One region of the Serratia sp. AS12 genome, then DNA from elsewhere that is predicted to be linked to it. Evidence: predicted binding sites of a transcription regulator. Region 1 holds the regulator's gene; each other region holds the start of a gene.
What was found. Region 1 encodes PurR, which represses purine synthesis genes. Its sites were predicted from a motif close to CANGCAAACGTTTGCNTG; they were not measured.

Region 1 (5,413 bases):
TGAGTTCTTCGCTGTTTTATATGGCGAAATTGGGGAATACTGTCATTCTTTCGATATCTGTTTCGGGGCCAAGGTTGGTAACGTCGACATGCGTTTAATTCTTACGCTTTTTGTGCTGTTGTTTACACAGCTATTCTTAAATCTGGCGCACGCTGCGCCACAGGCGCGTATTGCCGCCGAGCAGCGCAAGAGCCACGTTAATGAAGCTCGGCCGGATGACCGCAAGAAAAAGAAAGCGGCAAAGGTCAGCAAAAAAGTGAAAGTCACTGCTCCGCAAAAAACTGCCAAGGTTTCCAAAGCCAAAACAGAGAAAACCGCTAAAAAGATCGTCAGCGCAAAATCGAAACACCAAACCCAGAAAATAGCCAAGATCAAAGTGACCCCGCCGAAAAAGGGCTACAAAAAAGGCTATGGCCGCCACCGGGAACCCGGTATGGCCACCGCTAAATTGGCTCGCGACGAAAAGCCGCTGAAACTCAGCCCGGCGCACAAAAAACGCTATCAGCACGCCAAGCAAACCGCGATGGCCAAGCTGATGGATCAAATGGGCAAACCTTATCGCTGGGGCGGCACCTCACCAAGAACCGGTTTTGACTGTAGCGGTCTGATTTATTACGCCTATAAAGACGTAGTGAAAATCAAGATGCCGCGTACTGCCAACGAGATGTATCACCTGCGCGACGCGGCGCCGATCAAGAAAAACGAGCTGGAAAGCGGTGACCTGGTGTTCTTCCGTATCAACAACCGTGGCGTGGCCGATCACGTCGGCGTCTATCTGGGCAACGGCAAATTCATTCAGTCACCGCGTACCGGTGAGGAAATCCGTATCAGCCAGTTGGACAACGACTACTGGCAAAACCACTACATTGGCGCCCGCCGTGTGGTAACGCCGAAAACCATTCGATAATCGCCTCCGCGGCTGGCTCTCCCCCCAGCCGCACGCCTCACCGCCTACCTGACCTTAGGCCCTTTCGTCGTTCTCAGACCACAGTTTAACGAAGCCGCATGGAAGACATCCGGGTGTGAGTGAACGGAGCACTTGGGGAAAAATCTGACGTAGCGGCGGGAAAATGCGAACAGGCACAGCGGACTGCGGACTGCGCCTGTGTGACAACCGGGGATCAGTTCAACGCCGCGGTGAAGCTAAAAGCAATAATAACGGCCAGCGCACACACAGTGGTGAACAGTGACATTTTCAGATCGGTATCCATTACAACTCCTTTTCAGACGGGTTATCCCAAGGATAAAAGGCACACAATTAATGCGTCAACCCATTTTCCCACAGTTAGACAATAAAATCTTGTTATCATTTCCCGGTTTATAATACTGATTACCTCTTCCACTTTGGCTCAATATGGGACAAAATTCGCAGTTCACAACTGCGTACCGGCAAAAATGCCCTCCTGACCAAACGCTGACGACTTCAACACACTAAAAACTCAGCTTCGCTTATTTGGAAGAAGGATCTACGCAGGCAAACGATTAACATCACACTTACATGCTGCAACATGTGAGTTCAGGAGTCATTCTTTACATGGCAACGATTAAAGATGTGGCCAAACGCGCTGGCGTTTCCACCACCACCGTTTCGCACGTCATCAATAAGACTCGTTTCGTCGCCGAAGAGACTAAAGCGGCCGTTGCGGCCGCGATCAAAGAGCTGCACTATTCTCCCAGCGCCGTGGCGCGCAGCCTGAAAGTCAATCACACTAAATCTATCGGTCTGCTGGCTACCTCCAGCGAAGCGCCCTATTTCGCCGAAGTGATCGAGGCGGTGGAAAACAGCTGTTACAGCAAAGGCTATACGCTGATCCTGTGTAACTCGCACAATAACCTGGACAAGCAACGCGCTTATCTGGCGATGCTGGCGCAAAAACGCGTCGATGGCCTGCTGGTGATGTGCTCTGAATACCCGGATCAATTGCTGGGGATGCTGGAAGATTACCGTAACATCCCGATGGTGGTCATGGACTGGGGCGCAGCGCGCGGTGATTTTACCGATACCATTATCGACAACGCCTTCGAAGGCGGTTATCTGGCCGGCCGCTATCTGATCGAGCGTGGCCACCGTGAGATTGGCGCCATTCCGGGCCAATTAGCGCGCAATACCGGCGGCGGCCGCCATCAGGGCTTTTTAAAAGCCATGGAAGAAGCCAATATCGAGGTACGCGACGAGTGGATTGTACAGGGTGACTTCGAACCGGAATCCGGCTACAAGGCCATGCACCAGATATTATCGCAGAAACAGCGCCCGACGGCGGTATTCTGCGGCGGCGACATCATGGCAATGGGTGCTATTTGCGCCGCTGATGAGCTGGGGTTACGCGTACCGCAGGATATTTCCGTTATTGGTTACGATAATGTGCGCAACGCCCGCTATTTCACGCCGGCACTGACGACCATCCATCAGCCCAAAGAGCGTTTGGGCGAGATGGCGTTCACCATGCTGCTGGATCGCATCATCAGCAAGCGTGAAGAATCGCAAGTCATTGAAGTACATCCGAAGCTGGTTGAACGCCGCTCGGTCGCCGACGGTCCCTTCATCGATTACCGCCGCTAGTCGCCAGCGCCGGGAGCCAAGGCGGTTTCCGGCGTCACTTCGCTTAACCATTCCTGATTCAAGGTTTCGCTATCCCCCAGATAATCAAGCAGCCAGGCCATCGCCGGCGATGGGGTATTCTGCTGCCAGGTCAGGCAGCATGGGCTGGCGGGAAATGGCTGTTGCAGTTGCAGCGCCACCAACTCGCCACGCTGCACCAACGGCAGCACCTGATGCGCAGGCATCATGCCGACGCACAACCCAGCACACAGACAATCCACCGCAGAGGCCCAATCCGGCACCACCAGCCGCCGTTGATTGTCCAGCGTCCAGGTAACCCGCTTGGGCAGATTGCGTGACGTATCCTCCAGACACAGCGAAGGGAAAGGCCGGAGCTGATCATCATTCAGCAGGCCATCCAACCCCGCTAATGGATGCTGTGGGCTGGCGACACACAACCAACGCATGTCGCCCATGTCGCGAAAGGCAAAACCACCGCCAACCGGCACCGCCCGCGTAGCGCCGATCGCCATATCGGCGCGTCCATCCACCAGCGCATCCCATACGCCGTTAAACACTTCGGGTTGGACCAACAGCTCGACATCGGGGAAATGGCGGTAAAAATCCAGCACCAGCTGACGGCAGCGCTGCGGTTTGACGATGATATCCACCGCGATTTTTAATTGACCACGCCAACCATTGGCCACCTGCTGGCACTGTCTGCGAGTGTCGAGCATTTTTTTGATGACACCGCGCGCTTCCTGAATAAACAGCGTGCCGGCCGGCGTCAGTTCTACATCGCGATGACGCCGTTCAAATAGCGGTACCGCCAGCCATTGTTCCAGTTGCCGCACAGTATAGCTAACCGCCGAAGGCACCCGGTGCAGTTCCTGCGCCGCCGCGCTGAAGCTGCCGGTGCGGGCGACCGCGTCCACTACATCAAGCGAATATTCAGACCACATGGTTTTTGCCTTCAATTTTTTTAACAGCACTTCGCAAATATTACCGTTTCACAAGCAGAGATCCAGCCAGATACACTTGCCGGCGCTAAAAACCTGCGACAATAAAATATTAATGAGAAATACCATGCGAAATTCCTTTGGTTTTATGTTCTATCTTGCCGGCCTGAGCATGCTGGGTTACCTGGCCACCGACATGTATCTGCCCGCCTTTGGCGTCATGCAGCAAGACCTGCAAATTTCCGCCGGTGCAATCAGCGCCAGCCTGAGCATTTTCCTGGCCGGTTTTGCCTTTGCTCAACTGCTCTGGGGACCACTCTCCGATAATTTGGGCCGTAAACCCGTGCTGCTGATTGGCCTGGCATTATTTGCCCTGGGCTGCCTTGGCATGCTGTGGGTGCAAAATGCCGTCCAATTGTGGTCGCTGCGCTTTATCCAGGCGATCGGTGTGTGCTCAGCCGCCGTCACCTGGCAGGCATTGGTCATTGACCGCTACCGTGAAGGCAAGGCCAACCGCGTATTCGCCACCATTATGCCGCTGGTGGCACTTTCGCCTGCGCTGGCGCCGCTGGTCGGTGCCTGGCTGTTGAACCACATGGGATGGCGGGCCATTTTCGCCGTGCTGCTGGGTATCACCGTCATTTTGCTGCTGCCGACGCTGTTACTGAAGGAAAGCGCCAAAAGCGCGCCATTGGCCACTCAGAAAAACACCCTGAGTTTCTTCCAACTGCTGAAGTCGCCGGTATTCAGCGGTAACGTCACCATTTTTGCCGCCTGCTCTGCCGGCTTTTTTGCCTGGCTCACCGGTTCGCCGTTTATTCTTGGCGATATGGGCTACAGCCCCAATGATATAGGCCTGAGCTATGTGCCGCAGACGCTGGCTTTCTTATTGGGCGGTTACGGTTGCCGTACGGCATTAAACCGCATGAATGGCAACACCCTGCTGCCATGGCTGCTGGTAGGTTATGGCATTAGTATGGTGGCGTTATATCTGGTGGCGACATTGACCGAACCCACGCTCACCACGTTGCTGATTCCATTCTGCCTGATGGCGCTGGTCAACGGAGCCTGCTACCCGATCGTAGTGGCGAATGCGTTGATGCCGTTCCCGGAAGGCACCGGTAAAGCCGCAGCGCTGCAAAATACCCTGCAATTGGGCCTGTGCTTTGTAGCGAGCCTATTGGTTTCGGCCTTTATAGCCCAACCGCTGTTGGCAACGGTAACGGTGATGGTTTCAACGGTGGTCTTAGCCGCGTTGGGGTACATGTTGCAACGGGGAAAAGTGATCGATAATTCGCAGGCAGGGCGACAGGAACATGCTAACTCTGCGTCATAATTACCTGCACTAATAATCACTTAAAGAATATTTTTGCCGAGTGCGATTTACGGTTGAGTAAGCGCCTCGGCAAGCCTATACTCAAAACGACCTTTTAAAATAACACTTTTATAGTCTTATTATCACAAGTAGCTGTTGTGTACGCGTATGGCGTCACACTTTTTTAAGGATTTGTTTATCCGCGCCTATTGCGCTGGAGCCTTCTTAAAATTTTCCTCTGTTCATAGTCGGATATCAGACGCCACGGTGACTCTTCACCGTAGGTATACATATGCGCCCGCAGAAATTGTCTAAGCTATTTTCTGGCGGGTCATAAGTCAGAAGAAGGTGATGGAGAAGCTATGAGTTCATCGTGTATAGAAGATGTGAGCATTCAGGACAACCCATGGTACCGTATCGCTCATGAAATGCTCAGTATGGCCGGTATAGAAATAAACGGCTCACGTCCTTTCGATATTCAGATTAAAAATCCTGATTTTTTTAAACGCGTGTTGCGGGAAGGTTCTCTCGGCCTGGGCGAAAGCTATATGGATGGTTGGTGGGAATGTGAACGGCTGGATATATTCTTTCAACACGTAG
Region 2 (5,413 bases), 1.1 Mb from region 1:
GTTACACCGGCGCCTGGCGCTGGATGCTGGGGGTTATCACCATTCCAGCCGGCTTGCTGCTGGTTGGCGTGTTCTTCCTGCCGGACAGCCCGCGCTGGCTTGCCTCGCGCAATCGCCATGAACAGGCGCGTCAGGTGCTGGAAAAGCTGCGCGACAGCAGCGCCCAGGCGCAGCATGAACTGAACGAAATCCGTGAAAGCCTCAAGCTGAAGCAGAGTGGCTGGGCGCTGTTCAAGGATAATAAAAATTTCCGCCGCGCCGTTTTCCTCGGCATTCTGTTGCAGGTTATGCAGCAGTTTACCGGCATGAACGTCACTATGTATTACGCGCCGAAGATTTTTGGCCTGGCGGGTTTTGCCAGTACCGAACAGCAGATGTGGGGCACGGTGATTGTCGGGTTGGTTAACGTGCTGGCCACCTTTATCGCCATTGGGCTGGTGGATCGCTGGGGCCGCAAACCGACGCTGATCCTCGGTTTTATCGTGATGGCAGTGGGCATGGGGGCACTGGGAACAATGATGGGTATCGGCATGAGTACGCCGGCGACGCAATATTTCGCCGTCATCATGTTGTTGATGTTTATTGTCGGTTTCGCCATGAGCGCCGGCCCGTTGATTTGGGTGCTGTGTTCAGAGATCCAGCCGCTTAAGGGCCGTGATTTTGGCATCACCTGTTCCACCGCCACCAACTGGATCGCCAACATGATCGTCGGGGCGACTTTCCTGACCATGCTCAATTCGCTGGGCAGCGCCTATACCTTTTGGGTCTACGCGGCGCTCAACGTAGTGTTTATCTTTATTACGCTGGCGTTGATCCCTGAGACCAAAAATATCTCTCTGGAACATATCGAACGCAATCTGATGGCCGGCAAGCCATTACGCAACATCGGTACGCGCTAGTCGTCTGGCTGCGCGCATGAAACAGACTTAGGCATCGGGTGTTAGCGCCCGATGCTGATGAAAGGGGAGCATGATGGCGATTTTAGTGACCGGCGGCGCCGGATACATAGGTTCACATACGGTACTGGCGCTGTTGGAGCGCGGTGAAGAGGTGGTGGTGTTGGATAATTTGGTCAACGCCTCCGAAGAGTCCTTACGCCGTGCGGAGCAACTGACCGGTAAAGCGGCGGTGTTCTATCAGGGGGATGTGCGGGACGCGGCGTGCCTGAGCCGGATCTTCGGCGAGTACCAGATCGCTTCGGTGATCCATTTCGCCGGCCTGAAAGCGGTGGGAGAATCGACCCGCAAACCGCTGGAATACTACCAGAACAACGTAGCGGGCACGCTGGTATTGCTGGAAGCCATGCGCGACGCCGGGTTCATCAGTTTATCTTCAGCTCTTCGGCGACGGTGTACGGCGAAGATGCGCCGGTGCCTTACCGGGAAGACATGCCGATCGGCGGCACGACCAGCCCTTACGGCACCTCCAAGTGGATGGTGGAGCAGATCCTGCAGGATTTCGCCAAGGCTGAACCGGCCTTTTCCATTGTTTCTCTGCGCTACTTCAACCCGGTGGGCGCCCATGAGTCTGGATTGATGGGGGAAGATCCCAGCGGCATCCCGAATAATCTGTTGCCTTATATTGCTCAGGTGGCCGTCGGTAAACGGGAGCATCTGAGCGTGTTCGGCGGGGACTATCCCACCAAAGACGGAACCGGCGTGCGCGATTACATTCACGTGATGGATCTTGCGCAGGGTCACCTGGCGGCGATGGATCACCTAAAGCAGATCGCCGGTTTTAAAGCTTATAACCTGGGGTCCGGGGTGGGGCATTCGGTGCTGGAGATGGTGCATGCGTTTGAGAAAGCTGCCGGCGTTGCCGTGCCTTATCAGATTTTACCGCGCCGTCCCGGGGATTTGCCCGCTTTCTGGGCCGATGTCAGCCTGGCTAAACGCGACCTGGGCTGGGAGGTGCAGCGCGGGCTCGATGCGATGATGCGCGATACCTGGAACTGGCAAAGCAAAAATCCGCAGGGCTATACCCGATAGTTTTTCATTGGCAGTAAAAAAGGGTTCAGCTTGCTGAACCCTTTGATTTTATTGCGGAGTAAATCTTAAGCCAGCTTTTGCCGTGCCCAGGCCAGGCCGCTCTGGTATTCGGCCGGCAGCAGCGGTGCCAGTGCCTGCAACGCCTGTTGCAGCACGGTGGCGCTAGGATCGTTCAGGTTGAGGTGGCCGACCTTGCGGCCTTCACGCACTTCTTTCTCATACCAGTGCAAATGCACCAACGGCAGCGCCAGCCACTGTTGATTCACTGCGGTGCCGATCAGATTGACCATCACCGACGGCGTGCTCACTACCGGTTTCGGCAGCGGCAGAGCGAGAATAGCGCGCAGGTGTAGTTCGAACTGGCTGATGGAGGCGCCGTTTTGCGTCCAGTGGCCGCTGTTGTGCACCCGTGGTGCCAGCTCGTTAATCAGCAGGCTGTCGCCAACGATAAAGCACTCCATCGCCATCACGCCGACGTAGTTCAGCTCGTCGAGGATCGCCGCCAGCATCTGCTCAGCCTGCCGTTGTAGAGCGGGGTCAGGCTGCGGCAGCGCCACGCTGGTGCGCAGAATGCCTTCTTCATGCAGGTTATGGGTCAGCGGATAGAACACCGACTTACCGTCGTGCCCGCGCGCGCCCACCAGCGAAACCTCGCCGGAAAAGTTAATCCCCTGCTCGACGATGCACTCGCCGTAGGCATCCGCCGGCAGTTCCGCTTCCTGGCCCGGGCGCAAGCGCCATTGACCGCGGCCGTCGTAACCGCCAACGCGACGTTTGACGATCGCCAGTTCACCGAGGGTGGCGAACACCTGCGGCCACTCGGCGGCATCGGCCAGCAATTGCCACGGCGCGGTGGCCAGGCCGAGCTGATCGAGCAGCTGTTTTTGCGTCAGGCGGTCCGCCAGACGGGGGAAAATATCGCGATTGACGAAGCTGTTGTGGGTCGCCAGTTCACGCGTCAGCGCGGTTTCCGGCCAGCGTTCGATTTCGGCGGTGATCACGCTGTTTTGATAGGGCACAGCTTCCGGTTCGGCGTCGATGCCGACCGGGTAAACGGCGATGCCCAGCGGTTCACCGGCCTGGCGCAGCATGCGCCCCAGTTGGCCGTTGCCCAGTACGCAAACCGGCTTCATGCTTCCTCCCGCGGATCCGGGTTGTTCAGCACGTCTTCGGTCTGTGCCTGGCGCCAGTCGGCCAGACGTTGCGCCAGCGCGGTGTCGTGCAGCGCCAGAATTTGCGCCGCCAGCAGCGCGGCGTTGGCCGCACCGGCTTTGCCGATCGCCAGGGTGCCGACCGGAATGCCGCGTGGCATTTGCACGATAGAATACAGGCTGTCTACACCGCTCAGCGCGGCGCTTTGTACCGGAACACCCAGCACCGGAACCAGCGTTTTCGCCGCCAGCATGCCCGGCAGGTGCGCAGCACCGCCCGCACCGGCAATGATCACGTCAAAGCCGTTGGCGCCTGCCTGTTCGGCGAAACTGAACAGCTTGTCTGGCGTGCGATGAGCGGAAACGACTTCGACATGGAACGGGACATCGAGTTGGGTCAGGATTTCGGCCGCGAACTGCATGGTGGCCCAGTCACTTTTCGATCCCATTACAATTGCGATTTTAACCCCAGCGTTGGTGGCTGAAGCGGCGTTGGCTCCCATGGGTGTAAGGCTCCTGTAAGTGTACAAACGACGGCCGGTTGCCTGCGGCGGGAGGCCGAATGAGGGCGCAGATCATACCATGAGCGCACGGCGAGGAAAACGGTTGCGTCGCCGGTTTTCACCGTCGAAAACGCGAATTTTTTCACTCGCGTGGCAAGTCAGGGGGTTAGAAAGGGAATTGGATCAGTTCGACGGCGTCTGCGCTGACTTTGATCATCGAACCTTCAGTGTGCCAGGCGCCCAATACCACGCGGTGAGCCTTGCCGTTGCTCAATTCCAGCTCATGCACCGCCGGGCGGTGGGTGTGGCCATGGATCATCCAGTGAACGTTATGGCTCAGCATCGCCTGCTCAACCGCCTGCGGGTTGACGTCCATAATGGCTTGCGATTTGCCCTGATTGCTCTGCCGGCTGCGAGCGCGCATCTTGGCGGCGATCTTCAGGCGCCAGCGCAGTGGCATGGCCAAAAACAGCTTCTGGATTAACGGATTGTGCACCTTGCGGCGGAACCGCTGGTAAGCCTGATCGTCGGTACACAGCGTGTCGCCGTGCAGGATCAGGATTTTGCGGCCGTACAGCTCCAGCACTTTTTCTTCCGGCAGCAGATGCATGCCGCTGGCGCGGGCAAAGCGCTTGCCGAGCAGGAAATCGCGGTTGCCGTGGATAAAGTAGCAGGGCACGCCGGCTTGTTGCAGCGTCTTCAGCGCGGCGGCAATCTCCGCGTGCAAGGGTTCGGGATCGTCATCGCCGATCCAGGCTTCGAACAGATCGCCAAGAATGTACAGGGCTTCGGCGTGGATCGCATCGTGCCGCAAAAAACGCAGAAAACCGGCAGTGATTGCCGGTTCCTGTGCGCATAGGTGCAGATCCGCGATGAACAGCGTGTTCATGCAGCCGCGATTACTCGCCGACGGTAACGCTGGTGACGATCACGTCTTCTACCGGAACGTCCTGGTGCATGCCGCTGCGGCCAGTTTTCACGGCTTTGATCTTGTTGACCACGTCCATGCCTTCAACCACTTCGGCAAATACGCAGTAACCCCAGCCTTGCGCGTTCTCAGCGCGGAAGTTCAGGAAGTCGTTGTCAGCCACGTTGATGAAGAACTGAGCGGTAGCGGAGTGCGGATCGTTGGTACGCGCCATCGCCAGGGTGCCCACGGTGTTTTTCAGACCGTTGTTGGCTTCGTTCTTGATGGTCGCTTTGGTGTCTTTCTGGTTCATGCCTGGCTCAAAACCGCCGCCCTGAATCATGAAACCATTGATAACACGGTGGAAGATAGTGTTGTCGTAGAAACCTGCACGGCAGTAGTTCAGGAAGTTTTCAACGGTAACCGGCGCTTTGTCAGCAAAGGTATTGATAACGATGTCGCCGTGATTAGTGTGGAAAGTAACCATAGTTTTAGTCCTAACAAGATGAAGTGAGACGTCACGTAGAGCGAGTGAACATTCAGACCGACCTTATAACATATCTCTTTTAACGAGTCAGCAGCGGCTGAACCGCGCAGGCTCTGTGGTAAATCGGGTATTGTTATATTATAACAATGATGGCGGGCGCTGATTTTTCACCGATTTGCGCAACCCGGCGCAGCAAAGCGCGGGCTTAACCTTGCATTAGATCAGGCTTCGGGTTTCAATACGTTGCTGGATGAACAGCCTAATTATCATTTTTGTTATCACGCACACCACGGAATGTCCCGATGCTAAAGATTTTTAATACCCTGAGTCGTCAAAAAGAGGAATTCAAACCCATTCATGCCGGTAAAGTGGGCATG
Region 3 (5,413 bases), 1.8 Mb from region 1:
GCGGCCGCCGCTTCGAAATGCGCAATCTGGATGCGATGGGCTACAACGCCGCCAGCACCGATCCGCTGTACAAGCATGTGCCCTTTACCATAACCCGCGGTGCAGAGGCCAGTTTCGGGCTGTTTTACGACAACCTGAGCAGCTGTTGGCTGGATTTGGGCAACGAGATCGACAACTACCATCTGGCCTACCGCCGTTATCAGGCCGAGGCGGGGGATCTCGATTATTACCTGTTCCTGGGGCCGCAGGTGCTGGATGTGACCAAAGCCTTTGTGCGCCTTACCGGCAAGACCCACTTCGGGCCGAAATGGAGCCTCGGGTACAGCGGTTCTACCATGCATTACACCGACGCGCCGGACGCCCAGCAGCAGTTGCAGCAGTTCATCGCATTGTGCAAGCAGCACGATATTCCCTGCGATTCGTTCCAGTTGTCTTCGGGTTACACCTCGATCGGCAACAAGCGCTACGTGTTCAACTGGAATTACGACAAGGTGCCGCAGCCGAAGCTACTGAGCCAGGCGTTCCACGCCGCCGGGCTGAAGCTGGCGGCCAACATCAAACCCTGCCTGTTGCAGGATCATCCGCAGTACCGGCAGGCGGCGGAGCAGGGGCTGTTCATCCGCGATTCAGAAAGCGACCAGCCGGAGCGTTCCAGCTTTTGGGACGACGAAGGTTCGCACCTCGATTTCACCAATCCGGCGACGGTGCGTTGGTGGCAGCAGGGCGTCACTCAGCAACTGCTCGAGATGGGCATAGATTCAACCTGGAACGACAACAACGAATACGAAGTGTGGGACTCGGAAGCGCGCTGCCAGGGTTTTGGCCGGCCGATCGCCATCAAACATATCCGCCCGGTGATGCCGTTGCTGATGATGCGCGCTTCGATGGAAGCCCAGCAGCGCTTTGCGCCCGATCTGCGGCCGTACCTGATCTCCCGTTCCGGCTGTGCCGGCATGCAGCGCTACGTGCAGACCTGGAGCGGCGACAACCGCACCAACTGGCAAACCCTGCGCTACAACATCCGCATGGGATTGGGCATGAGCCTGTCCGGATTGTATAACCTGGGGCACGACGTCGGCGGTTTTTCCGGCGACAAACCGGACGCCGAACTGCTGGTGCGCTGGGTGCAAAACGGCGTGATGCACCCGCGTTTCACCATTCACTCCTGGAACGACGACGCGACGGTTAACGAGCCGTGGATGTATCCGGCCGCCACGCCGGCCGTCCGCGAGGCGATCAACCTGCGCTATCGCCTGATGCCCTATTTCTACACCTTGCTGTGGCAGGCCAGCGCCGACGACGAGCCGATGCTGCGCCCGACCTTCCTCGATCACGAGCATGATGAACGTACGCTGAACGAGACCGACGATTTTATGATTGGCCGCGATTTGCTGGTGGCCAGCGTGGTGGAGCAGGGGCAGCGTGCGCGTTCGGTCTATCTGCCGGATAACGGCGAAGGCTGGTACTGCTTCCACAGCGGCCAGTGGTTCAGCGGTGGCCAGACGGTGGTGCTGGATGCGCCGCTGGAGCGTTTGCCGCTGTTGGTGCGCGCCGGGGCGGCGTTGCCGCTGTCATCTCGCTTGGCGCACGTCGACGTTGCCGCCGACGATCGGCGCGAGTTGCAACTGTACCCGTTTAAAGGCTGTGGCAGCGCTTCTGGGCTGTTGTTCGAAGACGACGGGGAAAGTTATGGCTGGCAGCAGGGCAACGCGCTGTGGCTGCGCTGGGAGATGCACAGCGATAATCGGCGCGTCATGCTGAACGTCACCACCGAAGGGCAGTTCAAACCGGCATGGCGAACGCTGATGGTCAGCCTGCCTGCCGGAGAAACGCGGGAACTGTGGATCAACGGTGAGCCGGGCGAGAGTTTTACGCTGAAGTAACGTTATATACCCTAAATAATTGGAGTTGCATCAAGGCGGCCAGAACGTTCATCCCGATGAGCTTACTCAGGTAAGTGATTCGGGTGAGCGGGTGCAGCCAACACAGATGCAACTTCAAGTATGACGGGTAGATTCAGTCGCGCGTTTTTTTCGCGGCTTCTTGGCGACGGTGATAGTTTTCACTTCGCTTTCCACCCAGCCATCCTGCAGGCGGGTTTTCAGCAGTTCGCCAACCTGCGCCTGTTTGGTGGTTTTCAGCACTTCGCCGCGCGGGGTTTGCGTCACGCTGTAGCCGCGCGCCAGCGTCGCCAACGGGCTGACCGCTTCGAGCTGGCTGCAGGCCACGCCGAAACGCTGGCGGTAAGCATTGAGTTGGCGCTCCAGCGCCTGCTGCAAACGGTATTCCTGTTGCTGCACGCGTTGCTGATAACGGTGAATGCGCGCCTGCGGCTGTACCTGCGCCAAACGTTGTTGCACCCGATCGCTGCGGCGTGAAGACAGGCGCAGCTGGTTTTGCATGCCGTCTTCCAACCGGCGTTGCAGCTTGAACAACAGCGTCTGCTGGCGCGCCAGGCGCAGGTGCGGATGCTGTTGCTGCAAACGGTGGTTGATGCGGGTGAACTGCTGTTGACGCTGGGCCAGATAGTAATCCATCGCCATTTCCATCCGCTGCTGCTGGGATTGCAACTGACGCAACAGCTCCAACTGATTGCGGCTGACCAGTTCGGCGGCGGCGGAAGGGGTTGGCGCACGCAGATCGGCGACAAAGTCGGCAATGGTGACGTCGGTTTCATGGCCGACGGCGCTGACGATCGGAATGCGGCTGGCGAATATCGCCCGCGCTACGCGTTCGTCGTTAAAACTCCACAGGTCTTCCAGCGAGCCGCCGCCACGGCCGACGATCAGCACGTCGCATTCGTCGCGGCGGTTGGCCGTTTCGATGGCGCGCACGATCTGCAATGGCGCTTCTGCGCCCTGCACCGAGGTCGGGTAGATAACGATGGGCAGAGAAGGATCGCGCCGTTGCAGCACTTGCAGCACATCGTGCAGCGCTGCGCCGCTGGCGGAGGTGATCACCCCGACGCGTTTGGCCGGGCTGGGCAGCGGTTGTTTGAACTGTTGGTCGAACAGGCCTTCGGCGCTCAGGCGCTGTTTCAGTTGATCGAATTGCTGTTGCAGCAGGCCGTCGCCGGCGGGTTGCATGCTTTCGGCAATCAGCTGATAGTCGCCGCGCGGCTCGTACAGCGTGATGCTGGCGCGAACCAACACTTGCTGGCCGTTTTGCGGGCGGAAGGTGGTGCGGCGGTTGCTGTTGCGGAACATCGCACAACGCACCTGCGCGCGGTCGTCTTTCAGCGTGAAATACCAGTGGCCGGAAGCCGGTTGAGAGAAGTTGGAGATCTCGGCGGAGAGCCAAATCTGGCCCATTTCCATTTCCAGCAGCTGTCGAACCGTCTGATTCAGGCGGCTTACGGTAAAAATAGACGGCGAGACAGGTAGCGACATGTGACCCAGATCAAATTCCAAAACAACCACTTAATTGGTCGATACTACAGGGCTGAAAAAGGTAATCAAGAGTTTTTGTGAGAAAGTGCTGGAGGCAACCGATTACGCTCTGTATAATGCCGCGGCAATATTTTATCTTTTTCACAGCCCACTCTGGTGAGATATTGCCCATGCTACGTATCGCGAAAGAAGCACTAACATTTGACGACGTTCTCCTGGTTCCAGCTCACTCTACGGTTCTGCCTAATACCGCTGAGCTCGGCACCCAATTGACCAAAACCATCCGCCTGAATATCCCTATGCTGTCCGCAGCCATGGATACCGTAACCGAAGCTGGCCTGGCCATTGCGCTGGCGCAAGAAGGCGGCCTGGGCTTCATTCACAAAAACATGTCTATCGAGCGTCAGGCTGAAGAAGTCCGCCGCGTGAAAAAACATGAAAGCGGCGTAGTTACCGACCCGCAAGCCGTGACCCCCTCCACCACGCTGAAAGAAGTGAAAGAACTGACCGCGCGTAACGGCTTTGCCGGCTACCCGGTAGTGACCGAAGAGAACGAACTGGTCGGTATCATCACCGGCCGTGACGTGCGCTTCGTGACCGATCTGAACCAGCCTGTTACCGCCGTGATGACGCCGAAAGAGCGCCTGGTCACGGTGAAAGAGGGTGAAGCGCGTGAAGTCGTGCTGCAAAGAATGCACGAAAAACGCGTTGAGAAAGCGCTGGTGGTGGACGACAACTTCCATCTGCTGGGCATGATCACCGTAAAAGACTTCCAGAAGGCGGAGCGCAAGCCAAACGCCTGTAAGGACGAACATGGCCGCCTGCGCGTTGGCGCAGCGGTTGGCGCCGGTGCCGGCAACGAAGAGCGCGTTGACGCGCTGGTCGCTGCAGGCGTTGACGTACTCCTGATCGACTCCTCTCACGGCCATTCCGAAGGCGTATTGCAGCGCATCCGCGAAACCCGCGCTAAATACCCGGATCTGCAGATCGTTGGCGGCAACGTCGCTACGGCCTCCGGCGCCAAAGCGCTGGCTGACGCCGGCGTGAGCGCGGTGAAAGTGGGTATCGGCCCTGGCTCCATCTGTACCACTCGCATCGTGACCGGCGTGGGCGTACCGCAGATCACCGCTATCGCCGACGCGGTTGAAGCGCTGGAAGGCACCGGCATCCCGGTTATCGCCGACGGCGGCATCCGCTTCTCCGGTGACATCGCCAAAGCCATCGCGGCCGGCGCATCCTGCGTGATGGTCGGCTCCATGCTGGCGGGCACCGAAGAATCACCGGGCGAAATCGAGCTGTACCAGGGCCGTTCGTTCAAATCCTACCGCGGTATGGGCTCGCTGGGCGCCATGTCCAAAGGCTCTTCCGACCGTTACTTCCAAACCGATAACGCCGCCGACAAACTGGTGCCGGAAGGTATCGAAGGCCGCGTGGCTTACAAAGGCATGCTGAAAGCGATCGTGCACCAGCAAATGGGCGGTCTGCGCTCTTGCATGGGCCTGACCGGCTGCGCCACCATCGACGATCTGCGCACCAAGGCTGAATTTGTGCGCATCAGCGGCGCCGGCATTCAGGAAAGCCACGTGCATGACGTGACCATCACCAAAGAGTCACCGAACTACCGCATGGGTTAATGCTTGACCCTCTCCTGCGGGAGAGGCCGGGGCGGGGGGCTTGGCTCCTCGCCCCGAAACCTTATTTTTCGCTCTTTTTCTCTGTTGCTGGAATTCGCCTCACATGACAAATAATATCCATAAGCATCGCATCCTTATTCTGGATTTTGGTTCGCAATACACTCAACTGGTAGCACGCCGCGTGCGCGAAATCGGCGTTTACTGCGAGCTGTGGGCCTGGGACGTTAGCGAAGAGCAAATCCGCGAATTCAATCCAAGCGGCATCATCCTTTCCGGCGGCCCGGAGAGCACCACCGAACATAACAGCCCGCGTGCGCCAGAATACGTGTTCACCGCCGGTGTGCCGGTACTGGGCGTATGCTACGGCATGCAGACCATGGCGATGCAGCT
Region 4 (5,413 bases), 1.7 Mb from region 1:
TACTGGAACACGCGGAAGAATAACGGCGGTAGGTCATTGCAGGGCTACGGCTACAGCCCCAGAATTTCTTTGACGAACGGGATGGTCAGCTTGCGCTGGGCAGTGATAGAGGCGCGATCGAGCTGATCCAGCGTCGTAAACAACGTGCGCATTTCACGATCCAACCGTTTCAACAGGAAACGGCCTACGTCTTCCGGCAGTTCAAACCCACGCAGTTTACCGCGCAGTTGCAAAGCCTGCAGTTTCTCTTCATCCGACAGCGGTTGCAGCTTGTAGATTTGCCCCCAGTCGAGGCGCGAAGCCAGGTCAGGCAGATGGAGGTTCAATTGACGCGGCGGGCGATCGCCGGTAATAAACAGGCGCGTACGGCCGGTTTCCAGAATGCGGTTGTAGAGATTAAAGATCGCCATTTCCCACTCTTCGTCGCCTGCGATGCATTCGATATTGTCGATGCACACCAAAGCCAACTGCTCCATGCCATCCAGCACTTCAGGCACGAAATAGGCGCGCTTATCCAGCGGGACATAGCCCACCGCTTCACCACGCTGTGAAAGCTCCGCACAGGCCGCATGCAACAGGTGACTGCGCCCACCGCCCTCGCGAGACCAGAAATAGATATAACTGCCATGTTCCTGACGAACGGCGGACTGGATCGCGCTCAATAGGGATGGGTTCTCGCCCGGATAAAAACTGGCAAAAGTTTCATCATCGGGAAGATAAAGTGGCAGTGACAGCTGTGCCGGCGTATTCAGGGAAGCACCTCAACCAAAACTGGCAGGAAAACGCGGTAAGTCTATCACAAAAAGCGGGCTCTGTTGAACCGGCAGGATTTTATGCCGCAATAGTGAGCAACGGGCCCCACTGGCGACAAGCCAACGCATTGCCATTGCGGGTGAAATTTGTATTTTATCCAAGGATTATCCTAGTATAGAAAGGCGAAATGCAGTCACCATAAACAAGGTTTCTACAAGGACATAGACAATGAAAGTATGGAATAAAGTGCTTTTGGCCTCAATCATTGGGCTGTTGGTTGCCGGCTGTGATGACTCATCCAAGGTCGACGCCAATCTTGAGAAAGCCAAAGACAGCGCAGATCAGATGAAAGACGCCGCACAGAAAAAAGCGGACGATCTGACCGATAAAGCGGAAGCTACCGCCAAGGACATCAAAAAAGAGGCGTCCACTCAGGCTGACCAGCTTAAAGACAAGGCTTCAGCCATTAAAGACGACGCCTCCAAGCAGGCGGAAGCGATCACCAATGATGCCAAGGCCAAAGCCGACGCCATCAAGAATGACGCCACCCAACAAAGCCAACAGTTGGTCGAGCAGGCTAAATCCATTAAAAACGATGCCATCAGTGGCGCCAAGGATCTGACCGAAGAAGCCAAAGCGAAAACCGAAGCCATTAAAAACAGCGCTGAGAACAAAGCGGAAGAATTAAAAAATGATGCCAACGCTGTAGGGACGGAAAACACCCCGCCAGCCAAGCAGCAGTGATAAAAATCGAGTCTCAAAAGCAAAGTAAGGAGCAGTAAATGGGGATTATTTCCTGGATTATCTTCGGTCTCATCGCCGGTATTTTAGCCAAGTGGATCATGCCAGGCAAAGACGGTGGCGGTTTTATTCTGACTATCGTGTTGGGTATTGTCGGCGCCGTGGTCGGTGGCTATATCAGCACCTTCTTTGGTTATGGCAGAGTTGACGGTTTCAACTTCGGCAGCTTCGTGGTGGCGGTGATCGGCGCTATCGTGGTGCTGTTCGTTTACCGTAAAATCCGCAGTTAACGGATGACTCATTAACGAAACGGGCAGCCCTTTGGCTGCCCGTTTTTATTTACTTCAGCTCTGCCGGCGTTTCGATAACGTCCTCTTCCTTGCGGTACAGGCTGATGACCTTGAACAGCAGGCTGAGGCCGATACCGACGATAGTCGCCAGCGCCATGCCCTTCAGCTCCGCCGCCCCGATATGCACCTTGGCGCCGCTAACGCCGATAATCAGGATCACCGAAGTCAGGATCAGGTTCTGCGCCTTGTTGTAATCCACTTTGGATTCAATCAGCACGCGAATGCCGGAAGCCCCGATCACCCCATACAACAACAGTGAAACTCCCCCCATCACCGGTACAGGCACCGCCTGGATGGCCGCAGCCAGCTTGCCGACGCAGGAAAGCAGAATCGCCAGAATGGCCGCGCCGCCGATCACCCAGGTACTGTAAACCTTGGTGATCGCCATCACGCCGATATTCTCGCCGTAGGTGGTGTTCGGCGTTGAGCCGAAGAAACCGGAAATCACCGTCGAGATACCGTTGGCAAACATCGAGCGATGCAGGCCCGGATCGCGGAGCAGGTCTTTCTTCACGATATTTGCGGTCACGACCAGGTGCCCAACGTGCTCGGCGATCACCACCAGCGCAGCCGGCAAGATGGTGAAGATGGCGAACCATTCAAAACGCGGGGTATAGAAAGTCGGCAGCGCAAACCAGTGCGCCTCGCGGATTGGCGTCAAATCCACCACGCCCATAAAGAACGACAGCGCATACCCCACCAGCACGCCAATCAGGATCGGAATTATCGCCAGAAAACCGCGGAACAGCACCGAGCCCAGAATGGTCACGCCCAGCGTCACCAGTGAAATGGTCACGGTAGTGGTATCCGCATTGGTGCCCTCGGCCGGCAACAGGCCCGCCATATTGGCCGCCACGCCCGCCAGCTCCAGGCCGATAACGGCAACAATCGCCCCCATCGCCGCCGGCGGGAATACCACATCCAGCCAGCCGGTACCGGCTTTTTTGACGATCAGCGCCACCAGGCAAAACAGCACGCCGCACATGATGAAACCACCCAACGCTACCTCATAACCCAGCGGCAACAGCAGCAGCACCGGTGAGATAAACGCAAAGCTGGAGCCGAGATAGGCCGGGATCTTGCCCTTGCAGATAAACAGATACAGCAGCGTGCCGACACCGTTGAACAGCAGCACCGTCGCCGGGTTGATCTTGAACAAGATGGGCACCAGCACGGTAGCGCCAAACATGGCGAAAAGATGCTGGAAGCTGAGCGGAATGGTCTGCAGTAGCGGCGGGCGTTCGCTGACGCCAATGACGCGACGGGTCATGGGTGTTTTCCTCTGCTATCCCCGTCCTACTTGCCGCTGCCTCTGCGTTGGCTACGCTCACTCACCCGAATCACTTACCTAAGTAAGCTCATCGGAATTCTCTCGCTTGCCGCCTTGATGCAACATCAATTATTTAGGGGACAGATATGTTTTATGCATAAAAAAGCCGACTCATTAAGTCGGCTAAATTTCTTACTTGGTACCAAATATCTTGTCGCCGGCATCACCCAGGCCCGGCACGATGTATCCTTTCTCGTTCAGACATTGGTCGATGGAGGCGGTGTACAGCTCGACGTCCGGATGCGCTTTCTCCAGCGCAGCGATCCCTTCCGGCGCCGCAACCAGCACCAGCACCTTGATGCTGTTGCAGCCAGCTTTCTTCAGCAGATCGATAGTGGCGATCATCGAACCGCCGGTAGCCAGCATCGGGTCAACAACCAGCGCCAAACGTTCTTCGATATTGGACACCAGTTTCTGGAAATAGGGTACCGGCTCCAGGGTTTCTTCGTCGCGGTAAACGCCAACCACGCTGATACGCGCGCTCGGGACGTGCTCCAGCACCCCTTCCATCATGCCCAGACCTGCACGCAGGATCGGCACAACGGTAATTTTTTTCCCTTTAATCTGGTCTATTTCAACCGGCCCACACCAGCCTTCGATAGTGACTTTTTCCGTCTCCAGATCGGCGGTCGCTTCATAGGTCAGCAAACTACCCACTTCAGAGGCCAGCTCACGGAAGCGTTTGGTGCTGATGTCATTTTCACGCATCAGACCAAGCTTGTGTTTCACCAGCGGGTGTTTCACCTCAACGATCTTCATCATTTTTCTCCTATTAAGGTGGTTGACGGCCAAAAAAATCGCGGGATTATAACTCCTTTTACCGGCCGCGCCACCCACAATAGCCCGATCGGGATCAACTAAAGTTCGAATAACAGTATAGATGACGAAAAAGCGGAGCTGGTTCACAAGCCACTCGCAAACGTTTGCCTGCGCTGTTAGAATTGCCGCGCCTTATTCCGGTATCAACGCCGGATGCACCGTATTCAAACCGCAAACCGTCGTGGGGATCGCGCAGTGACCGACAAAACCTCTCTCAGCTATAAAGACGCAGGTGTCGATATCGATGCTGGCAATGCATTGGTAGACCGCATCAAAGGTGTAGTTAAACAGACCCGCCGCCCGGAAGTGATGGGTGGTCTGGGCGGTTTTGGCGCCCTGTGTGCGTTGCCGCAGAAATACCGCGAGCCGATTCTGGTTTCCGGTACCGACGGCGTAGGCACCAAGCTGCGTCTGGCGATGGACCTGAAACGCCACGACACCATCGGCATCGATCTGGTCGCAATGTGTGTGAACGACCTGGTGGTACAGGGCGCTGAGCCGCTGTTCTTCCTGGATTACTTTGCCACCGGCAAACTGGACGTGGACACCGCGGCCAGCGTCATCACCGGCATCGCCGAAGGCTGCAAGCAGTCCGGCTGTGCGCTGGTGGGGGGTGAAACCGCCGAAATGCCGGGTATGTACCACGGCGAAGATTACGATGTGGCCGGCTTTTGCGTCGGCGTGGTCGAGAAATCCGAAATCATCGACGGCAGCAAAGTGCAGTCCGGTGACGCACTGATCGCGCTGGGCGCTTCAGGCCCGCACTCCAACGGCTACTCGCTGGTGCGCAAAATCCTGGAAGTCAGCAACACCGATCCAACCACCACCGACCTGGAAGGTAAATCGCTGGCTGACCACCTGCTGGAACCAACCAAGATTTACGTGAAATCGGTACTGGAACTGATCGAGAAAATCGACGTGCACGCTATCGCTCACCTGACCGGCGGCGGCTTCTGGGAAAATATCCCGCGCGTGCTGCCGGAAGGCATGCAGGCGGTGATCGACGAATCAAGCTGGCAGTGGCCGGCGGTATTCAGCTGGCTGCAACAGGCCGGTAACGTCAGCCGCCACGAAATGTACCGCACCTTTAACTGTGGCGTGGGCATGGTCATCGCGCTGCCGGAAGAATCCGTTGAACAAGCCATCGCATTGTTGACCGCAGCCGGTGAAAAAGCGTGGAAGATCGGTAAACTGTCCGCATCTTCCGACGAACAACAAGTGGTCATCAACTGATGAAAAAGATCGTGGTGTTGGTCTCCGGCCAGGGGAGCAATCTCCAGGCACTGATCGACGCCTGCCAGCAGGGCCGGATTGCCGCCGACATTGTGGCGGTGTTCAGCAACAAGGCGCAGGCTTACGGCCTGCAACGCGCAGAAGCGGCAGGCATTGCCGCCCATGCGCTGGATGCCAAGGCCTTTGC

Region 2: purE (5-(carboxyamino)imidazole ribonucleotide mutase) is a predicted target of PurR. The motif match lies at 3,735-3,752, and genes of this name have one in related genera.
Region 3: guaB (IMP dehydrogenase) is a predicted target of PurR. The motif match lies at 3,481-3,498, and genes of this name have one in related genera.
Region 4: purM (phosphoribosylformylglycinamidine cyclo-ligase) is a predicted target of PurR. The motif match lies at 4,087-4,104, and genes of this name have one in related genera.

What each region holds. Positions count from the first base shown of each region.
Region 1 covers NC_015566.1:2,294,685-2,300,097, reverse strand. Annotated here, with positions in the region: gene SERAS12_RS10755 (C40 family peptidase) at 89-907, shown strand; gene SERAS12_RS26215 (YnhF family membrane protein) at 1,122-1,211, opposite strand; gene purR (HTH-type transcriptional repressor PurR) at 1,535-2,560, shown strand; gene punR (DNA-binding transcriptional activator PunR) at 2,557-3,501, opposite strand; gene punC (purine nucleoside transporter PunC) at 3,626-4,834, shown strand; gene cfa (cyclopropane fatty acyl phospholipid synthase) at 5,176-5,413, shown strand, end outside.
Region 2 covers NC_015566.1:1,201,204-1,206,616, forward strand. Annotated here, with positions in the region: gene SERAS12_RS05560 (sugar porter family MFS transporter) at 1-899, shown strand, start outside; gene SERAS12_RS26555 (hypothetical protein) at 927-1,076, opposite strand; partial or broken gene galE (UDP-glucose 4-epimerase GalE) at 1,033-1,988, shown strand; gene purK (5-(carboxyamino)imidazole ribonucleotide synthase) at 2,054-3,121, opposite strand; gene purE (5-(carboxyamino)imidazole ribonucleotide mutase) at 3,118-3,642, opposite strand; gene SERAS12_RS05580 (UDP-2,3-diacylglucosamine diphosphatase) at 3,809-4,531, opposite strand; gene ppiB (peptidylprolyl isomerase B) at 4,542-5,036, opposite strand; gene cysS (cysteine--tRNA ligase) at 5,339-5,413, shown strand, end outside.
Region 3 covers NC_015566.1:4,061,572-4,066,984, reverse strand. Annotated here, with positions in the region: gene SERAS12_RS18980 (glycoside hydrolase family 31 protein) at 1-1,883, shown strand, start outside; gene xseA (exodeoxyribonuclease VII large subunit) at 1,998-3,389, opposite strand; gene guaB (IMP dehydrogenase) at 3,560-5,023, shown strand; gene guaA (glutamine-hydrolyzing GMP synthase) at 5,127-5,413, shown strand, end outside.
Region 4 covers NC_015566.1:3,977,140-3,982,552, forward strand. Annotated here, with positions in the region: gene SERAS12_RS18615 (AlpA family transcriptional regulator) at 1-23, shown strand, start outside; gene hda (DnaA inactivator Hda) at 51-752, opposite strand; gene SERAS12_RS18625 (hypothetical protein) at 982-1,497, shown strand; gene SERAS12_RS18630 (GlsB/YeaQ/YmgE family stress response membrane protein) at 1,536-1,784, shown strand; gene uraA (uracil permease) at 1,834-3,114, opposite strand; gene upp (uracil phosphoribosyltransferase) at 3,307-3,933, opposite strand; gene purM (phosphoribosylformylglycinamidine cyclo-ligase) at 4,189-5,226, shown strand; gene purN (phosphoribosylglycinamide formyltransferase) at 5,226-5,413, shown strand, end outside.